DNA from 3 places in the Halomonas caseinilytica genome. Region 2 is predicted to be linked to each of the others. Evidence: riboswitches for the same ligand, from Rfam matches in the RefSeq annotation. Region 2 holds a riboswitch; each other region holds the start of a gene.

Region 1 (6,901 bases), on a different contig from region 2:
ATGGTGATGGTATTGAAGATCACTCCTTTGCCACCCGCCGCGTCGGCCCCGGCACTGGCCCGATCGGCCAGTTCGGCGAGATGGCTGTTGCAGGGCGTGACCTGGCTCCAGGTCGAGGCAATGCCCACCTGCGGCTTGCTGAAGTCGTCATCGGAAAAGCCGACCGCACGTAACATGGCGCGGCTGGCCGACTTGCCGACGCCATCTACCACCGGGGCGGAATATCGACGACGTGCATCACTTGGCGTATCGCTCATGCGGGCTCTCCTCGGGTCGCTAGTCCTGGTTGTCATATAAAAAGTCGACGAGCGGGCCCTTTCGCGTAAAAGGCCTGGCCTTCAGAGAGTGACCGGGCATGCCCGCGCTGACAACCCGTTCGTGGCCGAGGATGGCCTCCCCAACAGCGTCAGCGGCAGGGATGGACGGCGTCGTGGAACGCCAGTTCCTTGGCCACCGTCTCGCGGAAGCGCTCGGCCATCCGCGAGAAGTCGGTGTCATCGAGCCCGGCCGCCTCTTCGTCCAGGCGCTGGCGCAGCCAGTCGACGAAAGCCTGGAAGTCCGGGTTGTCATGCAGGTCGATCCACTCGCCCATCAGTGGATGCAGGCCCTCGGTCCGGGAAATCCGGGTCGCCCAAGCCAGGTAGAGCCATTCGGTGACCACCAGCACCGCCAGTATCTCGGCATAGCGGCCACTTGCGGAAGCCTGGCCGCCCATGCCGACCTCGTGAAGCAGGTGCCGGAAATCACGGGTCGCCGGCAGGTGGTCGGCTCGGGCCGACACGCCAAAGGCCTCGAAGGTACGCTGGAAGGTGCTGTTCTCGTCGCTGGTCAACATGCCCATGAACTGTCCCAGCACCACGCGATCCGCCATGCTCGGCGCATGACCGATGGCGTGACCGATCAAGGCGGTGAAGGGGTCCACGAACCCATAGTCCTGCACCATGTAGGCCGCGAAACGCTTGCCCTCCAGACGCCCGGCGGCCAGATCGTCGAACAGCGGGTGGTGCACCGTGGCGGACCAGTCGGGCTCGCTGATCTCGCGCAGCCAGTCGGTGATGCGAGGGGCTTTCCGGCCCGAGGCCCAGGCTCGCCAGCTGTCACGCGTGGTCATGACGTGCCTCCTTCGCCGACAGAGGGGCGCGTGTGGCTGGCCAACACCAGGCAATCAACAGACTGACCAGGGTGGACGCCACCAGAGCGCAGAGAAACGGCGAGAGCGTGGGAATGCCGCCCGGGAAGCTGGCCGCCTGTACGCCTGCCATCAGGCTCCCCTGGGTTACCCAGCCAGGCACGATCGCACCGACCAGGCCAGCCACGCCGCCGGCCATCGCCGCCACCGAGCTCATCCGATGCCAGACACCCAGCAATACCGGCACCACAGTGGCGGCACACAGCAGGTCGGCGATCAAAAACAGCCGCAGCACGGAGAGCTCCTGCAAGGCGACCACCACCACCGGGAGCATCAGCAGCACGGTCACCAACCGGGCGGTGCCGATGGACAGGCCGCGGCGCCCGGAGCCAGCCACCACCAGCGAGGCAATGGCGTTCTGCAGGGTATCCACGCTCGAGGCCACCAAGGTGACGGCCAGTACCAGTGCCGGCACGCCCAGCCAGCTCGGCGCCTCGGCCAGCAGGGCGAAGAAGGGAATCGGCGGCTCGCCCAGCGGCAACCCATGCATGACGGCCAGCATGCCGAGCCCCCCGATGGCCATGATCACCAGCAGCACACCGGCCCCACCCAGCAGAGCGCCGCGTCCCAGTGCACGATTCGTCTCGGCGGCCCAGACGCGCTGCCAATAGCCCTGGTGGAACAGCTCTGCCGCCGTGACCGCGATGATCAGGGTCAGGGCCACCGAGAGCGCATTCACCGAAGGCGCGGTCGGCATTTCAGCGTTCTCCGGCAAGGGCGGCAGCACCCAGATCACCACGCCAACCACCAGCACCAGGAGCGCCAGCAACAGCCAGCCCTGCCAGCGATCCGTGGCCAGGCTGGCGCGCAGCCCGCCCACGGCCGTGTACACCAGGGTGGCCACCGCTACCCCCATCACCACCAGCCACGACGGCACCTCGGACAGCAAGGAGGCGATCGCGCCGATGGCCGTCAACTCGGCGGCCAGGAAACAGGCCATGTAAAGAATCGAGACAAGCGTGACCCAGCGGCGCACGCCCTGCCCGTAGCACGCCTCGGCGAACTCGCCGATGCTGCGCCCCTCGGGCAGATAACGACGGATCACCGGGCCATACAGACTCAGCACGATAAAGGGTAAGGAGGAGCCGATCGCATAGCCGGCCAGCGCCAACGGCCCCACCATGGCACCGATTTCCGGTGGCGCGAAGAGAATCCAGGCGCCCATGCCCGAAGCCAGGAATGACACGCCCAGCGAGCGGGCACTCTGGGAGTTCCGCGCCGTCACATAGTCGTCGAGGGGGCCATCGGCCCGGCGAGCCCGCAGGCCCAGATAGGCAAAACACAGCAGCGCCGCGCCAAGCACGGCTGACGTCAGGTAAGGCATGTCGCACTTCCTCCGCCGGTGTGAACCGGATCAGGTTCCAGGGTCAGCGCCACGCGCTCTCTCAGCCCCGTCGGTACGAGACTCCCCTGGCGACAGTGAATGAATTGTGGGGCACAGGGTGCAGAAATCCCCGTGCGCATGACGGCCCGAAAGGACCGCCCGACAGCATGCCACACTCAGCAGTGGAAGACGAACAGTGGCTCGGCTGGGCATGACAAAGAGGCACCGGGGACAAGCCGAAGAGGAGGTCCGACGCCAAGGAATGGCGTCGGTAGCGTACAGGGAGGTATTCACAGCGCCTCCTCGCAGGCTTGTCGACGGATTGATTTTGCCCCTGGCGGATATCGTTCTTGATCCTCGATAGTTCCGGGCAGTCGCTCAGAACGCCGTCTCGAGCATCTCGGTCACCCTCAGCCGCTCATCGACCAGGCAGATCCGCCGCCACTTGTCGAAGGTCAGGCAAGGGTGGGAAGCCCCGAAGGCCACCACATCGCCGACCCGGACATCGTCGGCGCCCTCGGGCAGGCGGATGAAGGCGTGCTGGTCCATCAGCTTGGTGAGCTCCCAGCCTTCGACGCTCAGGGCCTCGTCCGCCGAGCCGCCCTCACGATAGCGGCGCAGCGGCTCGGGCAGGTGATCGAAGCCGATGTCCCGCTTGCCGAGCGCGATGATCGCCAGCCCCGGCTCGGGCAACGACTGTATCTGGGCGAAGACCTCGAGCGCCGGTCGCAACCCTTCGTGCAGATCGGGCCGACGCGACAGCACACCACGCTGAGCCTGGCGGTAGATGCCGTGATCGTGCACTACATAGCAGCCAGGACGGATCACCGGCGTGAAGCGTGAACGCAGTTCGGCGGCATCGAAAGCCTCGGCGATCAGGTCATACCAGGCCGACCCCGAGGCGGTGATGATCGGGGCATCCACGGTAAACCGACCCTCGCCATCCAAGCGACGAGCGGCCTCGATCAGCCGGGCGGCGTAATCGCGAATCGCCGGCACCGGGTCTTCGGCATGCACCACTCCCTCGTAGCCCTCCATGCCGGCCAGCGCCAGGCCCGGTTCAGCGTCGACGACTCGAGCCAGCTCGCTCACCGCCTCGACGGAACGACAGCCAGTGCGCCCGCCTTCGACGCCCAGCTCGATCAATACCTTGAGGGTCAGGCCGCGCTCGTCGAAGAAGCGCCCCAGGGCCCGAGCATTGTCCTCGCCGTCGACCACGCAGTAAAAATCGGCGCCGGCTTCGAGCAGATCGGCGATGATCGCCATGTTGGCACATCCCACCAGCTGGTTGGCCATCAGTAACCGTTCGACCCCGCTGACGAAGGCCGCGCGGCACTGTGGCGCGGTGGCCAGGGTGATTCCCCAGGCGCCGGCCTCGAGCTGACGGCGAAACAGCTCGGGCGTCATGGTGGTCTTGCCGTGCGGCGCCAACTGGGCGCCATGCGCCTCGGCGAAACGCTGCATCCACGCCAGGTTGTGCGCCAACGGCGCCGCCTGTATCGCGGCTGCCGGCAGGCTCACGCCCTCCAGCAGTGAAGCCCCGGATTCCGGGGTTCCCTTGTTGCCCATCTTCGGCGCCGTCTCGTGCATCTCGTCACTCCTCGTTTGCGGGCCTCGGCCTTGCGAAATGCCTGTCCGACGGCCGGCCTGATAAAAACTTTCACAGATATTGATTTGTTGTTAGAAAATACCATAACGTATTCGACAGACAACCACAGCCACTCTCGAGGCCATTGGCCACACCCCAGGAGACAGCGGTGACTCAGGACATCGACATTCTGTCGCGCATCACCAGCGATTTCGCCGGCTTGCGTGACGCCGAAAAGAAGGTCGCCGAGTTGATCTTCGCCGATATCGACTTCGTCAGCGAGGCTAGCATCGGCGCCATCGCCGAGCGGGCCGACGTCAGCGACGCCAGCGTGACCCGCTTCGCCCGTGCCGTGGGGTGCCAGAATGTACGCGACCTCAAGCTGCGCCTGGCCCGCGCCCTGGCGGCCGGACGACGCTTCATCCAGGATGCCGGCGATACCGATGGGCTCGGCGCTGTCTACGACATCGCCACCCAGACGCTCGGCGTCAATCGCGAGCTGATGGAACAGGCCGACGTGGCGGGCGCCATCGATCTGCTCGACGGCGCCCGCCAGATCCTGGTGTTCGGTGCCGGCGGCGGCTCCACCATGCTGGCCCAGGAACTGCAGTTCCGGCTGGTCCGGCTCGGGTATGCGATCAGCGCCTACCCGCAATCGCTGCTGCCACGCATGGTGGCCTCGACCCTGGAAGCCGACGACGTGGTGGTCACCCTCTCGGTGAGCGGTTACACGCCCGAGATCGTCGAGTCGGCACAGATCGCCCGCCAGTACGGCGCGCGAGTCGTGGCGATCACCGCCAACGGCTCGCCCCTGTCCGAGAACGCCGATGTCGTGCTGCCGGTGGCCACCCGCGAGACCGACTTCATCTATCACCCCTCGGCATCCCGCTATGCCGTGCTCGCCGCCATCGATGTGCTGGCCCTCGAGCTCGCTCTGCGTCACCAGGACCGCTCCCGCGACAAGCTGCGCCGGCTCAAGATCACCCTGGACGCCCATCGCGGCGGCGACAACCGCCAGCCACTCGGGGACTGACCATGCATTTCGACCTGTTGATTCGCGGCGCCACGGTGCTCGACGGCACCGGTAGCGCCCCCTTCCCGGCCGACGTCGCCGTGAACGGCGAACGCATCGCCGCCGTGGGAAGGCTCGATGCGGACGACGCCACGACCGTCATCGAGGCTCACGGACGCCATCTGGCGCCGGGCTTCATCGATGTCCACACCCACGACGACACCAATGTCATCCGCACGCCCGAGATGCGGCCCAAGCTGTCCCAGGGCGTGACCACGGTGGTGGTGGGCAACTGCGGCATCAGTGCCTCTCCCGTGACGCTGCACGACACAGTACCGGACCCGATGAACCTTCTGGGTGGTGTCGAGGACTTCCGCTACCCGAGCTTCGCCGACTACGCCCGCGCCGTGGATGAGGCCGTTCCTTCGGTCAACGTCGCCGCGCTGGTCGGCCATACCAGCCTGCGCAGCCAGGTGATGGACGACTTCGCCCGACCCGCCGAGGCGGCGGAGATCGAGGCCATGCGGCGCTCGTTGCGCGAGGCCCTCGATGATGGCGCCCTGGGCATGAGCTCGGGTCTGGCCTACCGCAACGCCTTCCACGCCCCCGGCGCCGAGATGCGCGCCCTGGTCGACGAGGTCGGCGCCGCCGGCGGCCTCTACACCACGCACCTGCGCGACGAATTCGCCGGTCTGCTCGACGCCATGGACGAGGCCTACGCCACCGCCCGGCACGGCCGGGCACCACTGGTCATCTCGCATCTCAAGTGCGCCGGTGCCGGCAACTGGGGCAACGCCCCCCAGGCCCTCTCCAGCCTCGAGCACGCCGCGCAGGAACACCGCGTGCACTGCGACTGCTATCCCTACACGGCGGGTTCCTCGACCCTCGATCTGGGGCAGGTCACCGACGAGATCGCGATCTTCATCACCTGGTCGGACCCTCACCCCGAACAGGCGCGCCGCCCGTTGGCCGACATCGCCGCCGACTGGAACCTCTCGCTGATGGAGACCGCGCGACGCCTGCAGCCGGCCGGCGCCGTCTATCACAACATGAGCGAGGACGACATGCGCCGGGTGCTGGCGCACCCGCTGTCGATGATCGGCTCCGACGGCCTGCCCAACGACCCGCATCCGCATCCACGCCTGTGGGGCGCCTTTCCACGGGTCCTGGCCCGCTACAGCCGCGACCTGGGCCTGATGCCACTGGCCGAGGCCGTACGCAAGATGACCGGCCTCTCGGCGGCGCAGTTCGGCCTGACCGACCGTGGCGTCATCCGCGAGGGCGCCTACGCCGACCTGACCCTGTTCGACCTGACGACGCTCGAGGACACCGCCGATTACGCCCGGCCCATCGCCGCGGCTCGCGGCATCGAGCTGGTCACGGTCAACGGCGCGATCGCCTATCGCGACGGCGAGTTCGCCAAGCATCGCCGCGGGCGCCTGCTGCGCCGGCGGGAACGCCTTTCTCCCACTCCCATTCATGCCATGACGGAGGATTCTCCATGACCATCAAACGCTACGGCGCCGAAGGCGGTACCGGTACCGGCGGCCAGAAACTGCCCTTCTCCCGCGCCGTCGAGGCCGGCGGCTGGCTGCGCGTCTCCGGCCAGACGCCCATGACCGACGGCGAGGTCGTCGAAGGCGGCATCGTCGAGCAGACCCGCCTGGCCTTCGACAACTGCCTGGCCATCATGCACGAGGCCGGTTATGGCGTGGAGGACGTGGTGCACGTCACCGCGGTGCTCACCGACGCGCGCTATTTCTCGTCGTTCAACAAGGTGTTCGCCGA
Region 2 (6,901 bases):
GCCTGGTGGCCATGGAAGCCGCCGGATCCTCGTCCAATGAGGATCTATACGACACCATCACCGACCGGGCCGAACGCCTGGCCGATGAACCTTACAATGATGCGGCGCCGACGATCCCCCCGGCGCTCGCCGAGCTGGATTACGACCAGTATCGGCAGATACGTTTTCGCCCGGAGGATGCGATCTGGCACGATCAAGGGTTGTTCGAGGTCCAGCTGTTTCATCCCGGATTTCTCTATGACCGGCCGGTCACCCTCAATCTGGTGGACCCCGACGGCGATGTGCAGCCTCTGCCTTTCGAGACATCGCACTTCCGTTACGACGGCGAGACCGACGAGCTCGCCAAGCTCGATCTCGACGACCTGGGCTATGCGGGCTTCCGCCTCCACTATCCCTTGAACAGTGGCGAGTACCGCGACGAGTTCATGGTCTTTCTCGGCGCCTCGTACTTCCGCATGGTGGGTCGAGGCCAGGGGTACGGCCTCTCTTCCCGAGGCCTGGCCATCGATACTGCAGAACCCCACGGTGAGGAATTCCCCGCCTTTCGCGAATTCTGGCTGGTCAAGCCCGAACCGGACGCGACCCGCATGACCGTGCTGGCGTTGCTCAACAGCCCCTCGCTGACCGGTGCCTACCGCTTCGACATCGACCCCGGCAGCCAGACCGTCGTCGATACCGAAGCCCGCCTCTTTGCCCGCGAGGACGTCGGCAAGCTCGGCATCGCTCCGCTCACCAGCATGTTCATGCACGGCGGTATCGCCAACTATCCGGCCGACGACTATCGCCTGCGGGTCCATGATTCCAGCGGCCTGGCATTGCATACCGGCAGCGGCGAACGTATCTGGCGACCGCTGAGCAACCCCGACAAGCTGCATATCTCGAGCCTGCAGGATACCGCCCCGCGGGGATTCGGCCTGGTCCAGCGGCCTCGGCACTTCGACGGCTACCTCGACGCCGAGGCCCACTACGAAACTCGGCCCAGCGAATGGGTCACCCCTCTGGACGACTGGGGCAAGGGTCACCTCGAACTGGTCGAGATCCCCTCCGACAGCGAGGCCAATGACAACATCACCGCTTACTGGGTCCCCGAACAGTCGCTCGAGGCCGGGCAATCACGCACCTTCCGCTATCGATTGCGCACCTTCGGCGCCACGCCCCCCGATCAGCGGCTCGCCCATGTCATTCGCAGCCGCCAGGGCTGGGGCGCCATGCCGGGCCAGGACGATCCGCCCCCAACCAGCCAGCGCCACTTCATCGTCGACTTCCAGGGCCCCTCTCTCGAGGATCTCGATGCCGACCAACCGGTGGAGGCACGGCTGACGACCTCCCACGGCGAAATTCTCGAGCCGCGCGTCCAGCGCCTGCCCGGCGACAACACCTGGCGCGCCAACTTCCGGCTCTCCCCGGAAGACGGCACGCCGGCCGACATGCGCCTGGCCCTGACACTTCACGGTGAACCCCTGACCGAAACCTGGAACTATGTCTGGTATCCCGATGAGCGACGTTGACTCCCGAGCCATCGCGGCCCCCGTTCCTTTCCGGCGCACGCGTCGCCTGGTCTTTGCCCTGCTGGTCGCCGCCACGACCAGCCTGGGGCTGTGGACCATGTTCCGCATCCTCCACGTCGGCGGCTTGACGCCCCTGGAACTCGTCATCCTGGGGCTGTTCGCCGTGACCTTCGGCTGGATCGCCATCGCTTTCTGGAGCGGCATCATCGGCTTCGCGCTGACGCTGACCGGCCGTGACCCCCTCAGCCTGGCCAAGGCGTCGCCGCCCCGACCGCCCAAGGATGTGCATTCGCGTACCGTACTGGTCATGCCGATCCACAACGAGGATGTCGAGCGAGTGGCCGCCGGTCTCGAGGCCACCTGCCGGGACCTGCCCCCTGTCACCGAAGCACGACACATCGAGGCCTTCGTGCTCAGCGACAGCACCGACGCCGAGACGATCGCCCGAGAACGCACCACCATGGCCGCACTGCAGCATCGCCTCGCCGACCATTGCCAGCTCCACTACCGCCACCGCAACAGCAATGCCGGTCGCAAGGCCGGCAATCTCGGTGACTTCTGCCAGCGCTGGGGACGACACTACGATTTCATGCTGGTGCTCGACGCCGACAGCGTGATGAGCGGCGACACGGTGCACGAGCTGATCGCGGAGATGGAAGCCAACCCACGCCTTGGCCTGCTGCAGACGGTACCGATCCCGGTTCGCCAGGACAGCCTGTTCGGCCGCGCCAACCAATTCGCCGCCGCGGTCTATGCGCCCATGCTCGCCACCGGGTTGAGCTTCTGGCAGTCCGACGCCGCCAACTACTTCGGGCACAATGCCATCATGCGCGTCGAGGCCTTCACCCGGCATTGCGGACTCCCGGAACTGCCCGGCCGTCCGCCGCTCGGCGGCGACATCCTGAGCCACGACTTCGTCGAGGCCGCCTTGCTCCGGCGTGCCGGCTGGGAAGTGCGCATGCGCACCGACCTGGGCGGCAGCTTCGAGGAAATGCCGAGCCATATCCTCGATTACGCCAAGCGTGATCGCCGCTGGGTCCAGGGCAACCTGCAACACCTTCGACTGCTGGGAGGCAGCGGCCTGCACATGGTCAGCCGTGTGCACTTCCTGTGCGGTGCCCTGGCCTATCTGTCATCGCTGATCTGGCTGGCAATCCTGGTGGTCAGCACCATTGATGCCCTGATGCGCGCCCTGATCGAGCCCAACTTCTTCACGTCCAATGCCCAGCTCTTTCCCGACTGGCCGATCGCCCCACCCAACCTGATCATGCCATTGCTGGGTGGCACCCTGGCGATGCTGCTGATGCCCAAGGTCCTGGGCGTCTGCCTGGCCCTGCGCAAGCACCCGGACCACTACGGCGGCCGAACCCGGCTGGTGAACAGCGCCCTGCTGGAAGCCCTGTTCGCCATGCTGATCGCTCCCTTGATGATGGTCTTCCACAGTCGCTTCGTGATCGAAGTACTCATCGGGCGCACCGTCGCCTGGAACCCCCAATCCCGCGAGGGGCGAGCTCTTCCCTGGCGCGAGGCGCTACGCCACACCTGGCCTGGCACCCTGGCCGGCGTCTGCTGGGCCTGGGCCACCTGGTGGTACACGCCGACCTTCTTCTGGTGGCTGACACCGGTATGGCTGGGTCTGATGCTGGCAGCCCCCCTGGTTCGCCTGAGCAGCAGTCTCACCATCGGCCGGCGTCTACGGCAACGCGGCCTGTTACTGGTTCCCAGTGAGACGACACCGCCCACCGTGCTTCAAGAACTGACGCTGCCGACACCCGTCGAGGGCGACGCCGAACCGGCGCCCCCGCCGGTGGAACATCCCCGCGACATGCCGCTCCAGTCGTTTTCGCGGGATTGGGCACGCCGCCTGCCCGCTCAGGGACAGGGCATCGGCAAGTGACGACGAGGACTTTTCATTGCCGAGCAAACTGCTAGACTGAGGCTACTCGCTTGACGGGGTGCCGGTTGGGCCGGCTGAGATGACGCGCGTTCGCGACGAACACAGCGTTGATCCCGTGGAACCTGATCCGGGTAGGTGCGACCTCGTGCGCACGTGAACCGGCGTAGGGAATCAGGCGGTGGACTCGACCTCTCCGCTTGTCAGTCCTCCCTCCTTGTTTCGCTTCGCCCACCTTCCGGATCCCGACACCGGAGACATGATGGGTTATCGTTTCAGCGACCTGACCGACGCCTGCCAGCAGGACTGGCGCGCCTATATCGAGCACGATTTCGTCCGCTCCCTCGGCAACGGCAGCCTCGAGCCGGCAGCCTTTCGCCACTACCTGCAGCAGGATTACCTGTTCCTGATCCATTTCTCTCGGGCCTATGCCCTGGCCGCCTACAAGAGCCACGACCTGAACGAGCTGCGCCATGCCTTCGAGGGGCTCAAGACCATCCTCGACGTGGAACTCGACCTGCACGTGGGATTCTGCCGCGAATGGGGCATTTCCAAGGATGACCTGGCCAGGCTACCCGAAGCCCGCGCCACCCTGGCCTACACCCGCTACGTACTGGACACCGGCAATCGCGGCGACCTGCTCGACCTGCACGTGGCGCTCGCCCCCTGCCTGGTGGGTTACGGCGAAATCGCCAACTGGCTGAATGCACGCCAGGACACCATACGCGGCGGCGACAACCCCTTCGATGCCTGGATCGCCATGTACGAAAGCGACGACTTCCAAGGCGCCATGCGCGACGAAGTCGCCTGGCTCGATGCCCGCCTGGCAGAGGTCACGCCCGAGCGTTTCGCACGTCTGGCCACCATCTTCCGCGACGCCACCCGACTGGAGATCGACTTCTGGCAAATGGGGCTGGATGGCGCAAACTAGCCCACTGCCTTGATATCCATTGCCGGCTGCGCGGACGCAAGGGGCATCGGAGACAGGTCGTAGAGGAGGTCCTACGCCATGAATGGCGTAGGTAGCGCCCAGGGATGGGTTCATAGCGCCTCCTCGTAGACCTGTCACCGGATCAGCCCCGGGCTCCAGGCAGAGACTTCCCGGCACTGAACCCGTCCGCCAGCAACGGCGGGCAACACCACGCTTGACGGGGTGCCGTTGACGACGGCTGAGATCATGCGGAGACAGCATGGATCCCGTTGAACCTGAACTGGCTAGGACCAGCGTAGGGATCAAGCGACACGCCGTCGGGCCTTCCCGCCCGGCTGCCAATGTCCTTCCCAGCTGTCCTCCCTGAACAACATCATCCAAGCAAAGGGAGACCGACCGATGGCAAAGACCGACCATTTTCTCGCCGAAAGCGCGCGCGTCGACGACGCCGCCATTCAGGCCCTGCCCGGCTCGCGCAAGATCTTCGTGGAAGGCTCGCGTCCGGACATCCGAGTGCCCTTCCGTGAAATTTCCCTGTCCCCGACCCAGACTTCCGGTCCCGACGAGGACAATCCTCCACTGCTGGTCTACGACACCTCTGGCCCCTATACCGACCCCGAGGCCAGCATCGACCTGCGTCGTGGCCTGCCCGAACTGCGCCGCGCCTGGATCGAGGAGCGCGGCGACACCGAACGCCTCGACGGCCCAACCTCCGAGTACGGCCAGCGCCGCGCCAATGACCCGATGCTCGCTCCGCTGCGCTTCGATCTGACCCGTACACCCCGCCGCGCCAAGCCCGGTCGCAACGTCACCCAGCTTCACTATGCGCGCCAGGGCATCATCACGCCCGAGATGGAGTTCATCGCCATCCGCGAGAACCAGCGCCGGCAAGCGCTGGGTACCGAAGAGGTCGAGCGCATCCTCGGCCATCAGCACGCTGGCGAAAGCTTCGGCGCCCGCCTGCCCGAGGAGATCACCCCCGAATTCGTGCGTGCCGAAGTGGCCGCCGGACGCGCCATCATTCCCAACAACATCAACCACCCGGAATCCGAGCCAATGATCATCGGCCGCAACTTCCTGGTGAAGATCAACGGTAACCTGGGCAACTCGGCGGTGACCTCGTCCATCGAGGACGAGGTCGACAAGATGACCTGGGGCATCCGCTGGGGCGCGGATACCATCATGGATCTCTCTACCGGCCAGAACATCCACGAGACTCGCGAGTGGATCATCCGCAACGCCCCGGTGCCGATCGGCACCGTGCCCATCTACCAGGCGCTCGAGAAGGTCAAGGGCGTGGCCGAGGACCTGACCTGGGAGGTGTTCCGCGACACCCTGATCGAACAGGCCGAACAAGGCGTGGACTACTTCACCATTCATGCTGGCGTGCTGCTGCGCTACGTGCCGCTGACCGCCAAGCGCACCACCGGCATCGTCTCGCGCGGTGGCTCGATCATGGCCAAGTGGTGCCTCTACCATCATCAGGAGAGTTTTCTCTATACCCACTTCGAGGAAATCTGCGAGATCTGCAAGCAATATGACGTTGCCTTCTCGCTGGGCGATGGACTGCGCCCCGGCTCGGTGGCCGATGCCAACGACGAGGCCCAGTTCGCCGAACTCGAGACGCTGGGCGAACTGACCCGGATCGCCTGGGAGCACGATGTCCAGGTAATGATCGAAGGTCCCGGCCATGTGCCCATGCACCTGATCAAGGAAAACATGGACAAGCAACTCCGCGAGTGTGACGAGGCTCCCTTCTACACCCTGGGGCCGCTGGTCACCGACATCGCCCCCGGTTACGACCACATCACCTCGGGAATCGGTGCGGCCATGATCGGCTGGTATGGCTGCGCTATGCTCTGCTATGTGACGCCCAAGGAACACCTGGGCCTGCCCAACAAGGACGACGTCAAGACCGGCATCATCACCTACAAGATCGCCGCGCACGCCGCCGACCTCGCGAAGGGCCATCCGGCCGCCCAGCGTCGTGACAATGCCCTGTCGAAGGCACGCTTCGAATTTCGCTGGGAGGACCAGTTCAACCTCGGCCTGGACCCGGACACCGCTCGGGAGTATCACGACGAGACCCTGCCCAAGGACTCGGCCAAGGTCGCCCACTTCTGTTCCATGTGCGGGCCCAAGTTCTGCTCGATGAAGATCAGTCAGGAGGTCCGCGACTACGCCAGGGAGAAGGGCCTCGATGGCGACCGCGAAGCGGTCAGGAAAGGCATGGAGGAGCAGGCCGCAAAATTCCGCGAACAAGGTGCCGAACTCTACAAGGAGGTCTGATCCTGGCACCGGGCCGGGTCGTTGCCACGACCCGGCTACCCCACCGACATTCCCGCACTATCGTCGGCATTCCCTGGTTGCCCTCTCTGGGTTACCGAGTCCGGTTTTTCCTTTTGCCCAGGCCTGCGCCGCTGTCGCCCTGGCCACTCCATTAGCGGCCTACTTATGAATCGGCATAGGATAGGCTGGTCTACGGCACGGATTGCGCATATCCTCGGAATACGCTTGATGCGCCACCCACGATGGAGAGAGAAATGGCCGGCTTGCTACCCGATGTCG
Region 3 (6,901 bases), on a different contig from region 2:
CCTGATCGCCGCAGATCCGGCACATGAAGCGGCCTATCGCCAACGTGCCGAAGCGTACATGGCTGACCTGGACGCCCTGGATGCCGAGATCCATGAGCAGATGGCGGCACTGCCCGAATCCACCAGCGTCATTACCGGCCACGATTCCTTCGGCTATTTCTCGAAAGCCTATGGGGTCAGCTTCCTGTCACCAGCTGGGTTGACGACGGCCACCGAACCCAGCGCCGCCCATATGGCCGAATTGATCGACGTGATCAAAGCCAACAACGTTCAGGCTCTGTTCCACGAGAGCATGACCAGCCCGGCGATCATCGACCAGCTCGCCGAGGAAACCGGCCGCCCGGTGGCCGGCACACTCTACTCCGGCGCCCTGTCGCCCGAGGGCGAAGCCAGCACCTATATCGGCATGATGCGCCACAACGCTCGCGTGCTGCACGACGCCCTGGCCGACCCGGAAGCCGAAGGCGCTTCAAAGCCCGAGTCACAACACGAGCACTGATCCCCACTCAGAGCCGTACGACGAAAGAGGCCGCCCTATCTCGGGCGGCCTCTGTGGCGTTCAGGTGCGGCGGTTCGGGCCTCGCAGCCCGCCTCTCGGCGCCTGGCGTCAGTCGCCCTTGTCGGCCATCCGCGCGGCCTCGACCACCTCGATCCAGTAGCCGTCCACGTCCTTGACGAAGACCACATCCGGCATCTTGCCCTGGTCGGCGCGCTTGATGAACTCGACCTCATTGGCATCGAACCAAGCCTCGGCGGCCTTCAGGTCCGGCACCGCAAAGCAGATGTGTCCGAATCCCTGAGGTTCGGCGTTACCGTCGTGATAGGCGAAATCCGCCTGATCCTCGGTACCCCAGTTGTGGGTCAGTTCCAGCAGCCCCTTCTGGCTGAAGGTCCAGACGCTGCGCTCCGCCTTGTCTTCCGGCACCTCATCGCCTTTTTCGAGCTTGGTCAGAAAGTACAGGGAGAACTGCATCTCCTCGAAATCCAGCTTGCGCGATACCTGCATGCCGAAGACACGCGAGTAGAAGTCCAGCGCCGCCCGGGGATCCTTGACGCGCAGCATGGTGTGATTCAGACGGAAGCCATCGGTCTCGGCAGCCGGCGACTTCACGCCGGGATATTGCTCACCCTGGAAGCTCATGGTCTTCTCCTTCGCATATGGATCGAGATGCCTGAATGGGGGCAAGACACCAGAATTTCCACCCCAGGAGCAGAATGGCGATACGCCCGACGGGATTCTACATTGAGGGAAGAGACCACCATGCGAAGGGGCTCATCATGGCCGCCAGCGACCTCTCCCCGGGTGATCGCATCACCTACAAGCAACTCTCCCACGCCCTGGCTCACGGGTTCTCGCCCATCGTCGAGGTGGAATCCCAGGATGGGATCTACACGGTGCGCCTCCACCATGCCAACGGCGTATCCACCCTCACCGACAAGGCAGGGCATACCTGCACCTATTCGGGCACCGGTGAGATTCGCGAACGCCTCGGCGAACTCGGGCTGACCCATGGCGTCCTGACTTGGGACGATCAATGCGGCGACGAAATGATCGGCGTGCCAGGACACGCCATGACACCCGAGGAACGCTTGACTCACGGCACGCGCATCGCCTTCCGCTAATACTCGCCAGCGCCGACATCACGGGCTAATCTGTTTCGGGACGACCGGCCGAAACATCTGGATAGCCCTGCTCGGAGCACACATGCCGCGACGATCCACCTACCTGCACCGTTCCGCGCCACACCTGCCGAGATGGCCCCTGGCGCTGTTGCTCCTCCTGTGGCTGGCCGGTTGCGCCGGCCCCGACCTGGCCACCCGCGATGACGGCAACCTCTCCATGGAGCGCGCCATGATCCTCTCCGAAGCGCGCCAGGCACTCGGAACGCCCTATCGTTTCGGCGGCGACACACCGAGAGGCCTGGACTGCTCGGGACTGGTGCAACTCGCCTACGCCCGAGCGGGCATCAGTGTCCCGCGCACCTCCCGTCGGCAATTCGAGACCCTGCCGCCGATCGATGAGGCGCGCCCGGGCGACCTGCTGTTCTTCGACACCGCCGGAGACGGCAATGCCAGTCACGTGGGCATCTACCTGGGCCATGACCAGATGATCCACGCCCCCGGCCGCGGGCGACGCGTCACGACCACACCAGTGGGGCTGGAATACTGGCAGAAGCGATATCTCGGCGCCGCCGCCCCAGCGCCCTAGCGAGCGTCATGAACGACTTCGCTCGGCCATATCGGCGCTGGATTGCAGCTCGAGGGGCTCATTTGGCGCACGTAAACGACCTCTTTGCGCTTACATCTTGCGCTCTGCCGTCTCGAAGCTAAGCGTGAATTCGACTGAGCATATGGCCAGCGGTTGTTTCCACCGGCGCCTTCATCGTGCAATGCTTGAAGCCGTCGAACCGGCACCGTCTCTCGATGCCATCAACTCAACTGATAGGAGCCTGATATGTCACTGCAACTCGGCGACATCGCGCCAGATTTCACCCAGGAAAGCACCGCTGGCACCATCAATTTCCACGAGTGGGCCGGAGACAACTGGGTCATCCTGTTCTCGCACCCCAAGGACTTCACCCCGGTGTGCACCACCGAGCTCGGCGAAGTCTCGCGGCTCAAGCCGGAGTTCGACAAGCGCAACACCAAGGCGATCGGCCTGTCCGTGGACCCGCTCGAGGATCATGAAGCCTGGGCCGGCGACATTCAGGAAACCCAGGGCCAAGGGTTGAACTTCCCGCTGCTGGCAGACAGCGACCGCAAGGTCAGCAACCTCTACGGCATGATTCACCCCAATGCCAACGACACCCTGACGGTGCGTAGCGTCTTCATCATCGACCCGAACAAGAAGATCCGCCTGACCATCACCTACCCGGCCAGCACCGGCCGCAACTTCGCCGAGGTGCTGCGCGTGCTCGACAGCCTGCAGCTCACCGACGAGCACAAGCTGGCCACCCCGGTGAACTGGCAGGACGGCGACGACTGCATCATCGTTCCCGCCGTGAGCAACGAGGAAGCCAAGACGCTCTTCCCGGAAGGCTGGGACGAGCAGAAGCCTTATCTGCGCCTGGTCAAGCAGCCCAAGCGCTCTTGATCGACACGGTGGCGGCCGAGGTCGCCACCGCTTCATGACGCTGTCATTGAACATTCAAGCCCCGTTAAAACAATGGGGGCTATGCTTGCGCTCCCTTGCTGCAACGCGTGAGGAACGCACGATGATGACGCATCATGCTTTACCCGCCTCCGAGGCAACTCGCTATCGCGCCGGAGGCCTCATCCTGGCCGGCGTCCTGACGCTGGCCCTGGGTTGGGTGATCGCCTGCTGGGAAGTCGGTGGTCTGCCGCTAGGGCTGTTGGGCCTCGCCTCGGCCGTTGCCATCCTGCTTTTCACCGATGAAGACGGCGATACCGATACCCCGAGACCAACCCCGCCTCCCTGCTGCACAGCCTCACGCATGCCTGCCTGCTCACCCTGGCCGTCCTGCAACTCGCCTGACCCCTCTTTACAGGCCCCGACCGGGCACGGATAGTAGAAGGTCGACGACAGGGGCGCCGGACGCCATGCCGCCCGGCTGAGACGCACCCTCATCACCTGACCCGGATAATGCCGGCGGAGGGAGTCGTGCCGGCCCTTCCGGGGCCAGCACCTCCCGCCGCCCGGGAGGCGCCATGCATACCATCGATCTCGCTCACCACCTGGGCCGCGTGCGCGAGACCCGCCCACTGGTTCACAACATCACCAATCATGTCGCCATGAACACCATGGCCAATGTGCTGCTGGCGCATGGGGCCTCGCCGGCCATGGCTCATGCGCGCGAGGAAGTCGGGGAGTTTGCCGCCCTGGCCGGCGCCGTGACGCTCAACATCGGCACGCTGTCGCCCGACTGGGTGAATGCCATGGAAGATGCCGCCCGCGCCGCCACTGACGCCGGAACGCCCTGGGTGCTCGATCCAGTGGCGGTGGGAGCCACGGCCCTGCGCCGCGAGGCCGGCGCCCGGCTGCTGGCACTGTCACCGACTGCGGTGCGTGGCAATGCCTCGGAAATCATGGCCCTGGCCGAACAAGGCCGTGGTGGCCAGGGCGTGGACAGCACCGACACCACCGAGGCGGCGGAGCGTGCCGCCGTGGTGCTGGCCCGACGTACCGGCGCGGTCGTCGCGGTCACCGGCGAGACCGACCTCGTCACCGACGGCAAGCGCCTGGCCCGTGTGGCCGGCGGGCATGCCCTCATGCCACTCGTCACCACACTGGGCTGTGCCCTGACCGGCGTGGTGGGCGCCCACCTGGCCATCGGCGAGGAGCCGTTCGACGCCTGTGTGGCGGCACTGGCCAGCTACGCCGTGGCCGGCAGCATCGCCGGAGAGCATGCCTCGGGTCCCGGCAGTTTCGCCGTGGCCTTCCTCGATGCCCTGCATGCCCTCGACGCCAACACCCTGACGGCCCGTGCCCAACTGGAGATCACCCATGCGACTTGACCTTTCTCTCTACCTGGTCACCGACCCCGAAATGTGCGCCGAACGGGGGCTGGAAGACACCGTTGCTGCCGCCGTGCGCGGAGGCGTGACCCTGGTGCAACTGCGCGACAAGCACGCCAGCGATGCCGAGCTGGTGCCGGTGGCACGACGCTTGAAGACTGTCCTGGCGGGCAGCGGTGTTCCCCTGCTGATCAATGATCGGCTGGAAGTGGCCCTGGCAAGTGGCGCGGATGGCCTGCACATCGGCCAGGACGACGGCGACGTCGACGACGCCCGGGCCGCCCTTGGTCCGGACGCCACCCTCGGCCTCTCGGTACAGACTCACGAACAGCTTGCCAGGATCGAAGCGGGCAAACTCGACTATCTGGGCCTGGGGCCAGTCTTCGCCACACCCAGCAAGCACGATCACGCCGCCCCCCTCGGCTTCGAGGGCCTGGCCGCCCTGGTCGATGCCAGCCCCCTGCCCACGGTGGCCATCGGCGGCCTGAAGGCCGAACATGTCGAGGCCGTGCGCCAGACCGGCGCCAATGGCCTGGCGGTGATCTCGGCGATCTGCGGCAAGCCGGACCCGGAGGCCGCGGCCCGGGACTTCTTTCAGCCCGCGGCCTCCAGCATGCCCCGGCGCTGACTTCGCCGTCAGGCGGTGGGTCGGCGGTTCAGAGCGACCCGCCGCTCGTGATAGGCGATTGCCAGACCACTGACGATGATCAGGGTACCACCGACGAACACCCACAGGTCCGGCACCTCATCCCACAGCCACCAGCCCAGCAGCACGGCCCAGAGCAACGCCGTGTAGTCGAAGGGAGCGGCGAGTGCCGCCGGCGCATAACGAAACGCCAGGGTCAGCCCGATCATGGCACCGACCCCCAGCACGCCAGCCAGCAGGAAGAACGGCCAGTGAATGGGCGCCGGCATCTGCCATACCCAGGGCAGGGTGACCGCCGACACCAGCATCGGCACCAGGGTGGTATAGAAGACCATGGCCCAGAGGTGCTCGCGGTCGCCATAACGACGCGCGGTGATCATCGTCAGGGCATAGAAGATCGCCGCCCCGACCACGATCAGAGCCGCCGGCTGGAAGCTGCTGCCTCCCGGTCGTACCACCACCAGCACGCCGACAAACCCCAGGCAAGTGGCCAGCAAGGTGGTTCGATCGACCCGCTCGCCGAGCAGCGGCACCGACAGCAGGTTCACGAACAACGGTGCGGCAAAGGCGATGGCCGTGGTCTCGGCAAGCGGCAGCAGGGTCAGCCCCCACATGAAGCAGATCATGGTCCCGGTGAAGATCAGGCCACGCATCAGATGAATGCCGGGGCGGCGCGTCGACAACTTGCGTAGTCCGCCATTGAAACGGGCGATCAGCGCAATCAGCGGCAGCGACACCAGGGTACGAAAGAAGATGATCTGCAACGGAGAGTGCGTCTCGCCGAGCCACTTGGTAATGGCATCGCCCAGCGCCAGGCACAGAACCCCACCGCACATGCACAAGATGCCCTTGAACGATGATGACATCTCACCTCCCTAGCATTGTTGCCCCGCGCCGGGCCTCGTGGATGAACCAAAAAAACCACCCCGCCGGCGAGGCCAGCGGGGCGATGTCAACTTGGCTACCAAGCTAATGGCTTCGGCGGGTGGCGACAACCCCGCCCATGGACGTTCAGCGCTTACCGAAGGGGCTGCCTGACTAGAGAGAGGCCTGCACGACCATGCAATCCATCCCCTGTGCCTGCAAGCGTCTGCAAGCGCTACGCGCCTGCCCTTCCTGCATGTCCACCAGTCGCGCCCGATAGACGCCGGCCTCGGCGACATGCGGGACCGCCACACGGGCATCGGCCAGCTCGGCGGTCAGGCGTTCCGCGGCCCGGGCCGCCAGGCTCCGCGCATGATCGGCATTGCTGAAGGCACCGACCTGTACGCCCCAACCTCCCGGGCTCGCCGACGCCGCCTCTTGCTGATCGACAACGCGACGGATCGGGTCGGCATCATGGCGCGCCGTCGAAGCAACAGACACCGTGGATGCCGGCCGTGGCGAGGCACTCCGCTCGGACGCCGACGCCATGGCCGGTTCAGAGGTCGAGACCGGCTCGGGTGTCGATGTCGCTCCCCCAACGCCCGTATCGGCCGTCGCGATGACCTCATCCCGGGAAGGCGAGCTGGCAGGCTGCGAGTCGGCCGCGGAGGCATTGTCGGCACTCGCCAGCATCTGACCGGACGGCGGTGACATCGGACGCTGCGCATCGGGCAATAGATAATCATTGGTGATCCGGGTATCGGCCAGGAAACCACGCCCGTCGCGCAGCGAGGCACGCAGAAAGCCACGATCCAGCAGATTGGCCATGTGCTCGTCCCGGGAGGCGGCGGTATACCCCCCCATGACCACCGAGAGGATGCGTCGGTCGCCACGCTTCGCCGAGGTTGCCACATT

The links. Region 2 has a riboswitch for thiamine pyrophosphate ahead of tenA (thiaminase II). Riboswitches for the same ligand answer to the same signal wherever they lie in the genome.
Region 1: another riboswitch for thiamine pyrophosphate. It lies ahead of HSDC_RS11400 (SLC5/6 family protein); the one in region 2 lies ahead of tenA (thiaminase II).
Region 3: another riboswitch for thiamine pyrophosphate. It lies ahead of thiM (hydroxyethylthiazole kinase); the one in region 2 lies ahead of tenA (thiaminase II).

The regions. Positions count from the first base shown of each region.
Region 1 covers NZ_BDEO01000009.1:76,888-83,788, forward strand. Annotated here, with positions in the region: gene ilvD (dihydroxy-acid dehydratase) at 1-257, opposite strand, end outside; gene HSDC_RS11395 (TenA family protein) at 407-1,111, opposite strand; gene HSDC_RS11400 (SLC5/6 family protein) at 1,098-2,513, opposite strand; TPP riboswitch at 2,503-2,611, opposite strand; gene HSDC_RS11405 (amino acid deaminase) at 2,892-4,103, opposite strand; gene HSDC_RS11410 (MurR/RpiR family transcriptional regulator) at 4,271-5,134, shown strand; gene HSDC_RS11415 (N-acyl-D-amino-acid deacylase family protein) at 5,137-6,618, shown strand; gene HSDC_RS11420 (RidA family protein) at 6,615-6,901, shown strand, end outside.
Region 2 covers NZ_BDEO01000001.1:225,458-232,358, reverse strand. Annotated here, with positions in the region: gene HSDC_RS01010 (OpgD/OpgG family glucan biosynthesis protein) at 1-1,508, shown strand, start outside; gene mdoH (glucans biosynthesis glucosyltransferase MdoH) at 1,495-3,405, shown strand; TPP riboswitch at 3,450-3,593, shown strand; gene tenA (thiaminase II) at 3,665-4,333, shown strand; TPP riboswitch at 4,542-4,652, shown strand; gene thiC (phosphomethylpyrimidine synthase ThiC) at 4,733-6,622, shown strand; gene HSDC_RS00990 (aminotransferase class V-fold PLP-dependent enzyme) at 6,877-6,901, shown strand, end outside.
Region 3 covers NZ_BDEO01000018.1:75,230-82,130, forward strand. Annotated here, with positions in the region: gene HSDC_RS16015 (metal ABC transporter substrate-binding protein) at 1-499, shown strand, start outside; gene gloA (lactoylglutathione lyase) at 608-1,141, opposite strand; gene HSDC_RS16025 (DUF6482 family protein) at 1,279-1,623, shown strand; gene HSDC_RS16030 (C40 family peptidase) at 1,706-2,209, shown strand; gene HSDC_RS16035 (peroxiredoxin) at 2,456-3,094, shown strand; TPP riboswitch at 3,536-3,636, shown strand; gene thiM (hydroxyethylthiazole kinase) at 3,670-4,476, shown strand; gene thiE (thiamine phosphate synthase) at 4,466-5,104, shown strand; gene HSDC_RS16055 (DMT family transporter) at 5,113-5,988, opposite strand; gene HSDC_RS16060 (serine hydrolase) at 6,161-6,901, opposite strand, start outside.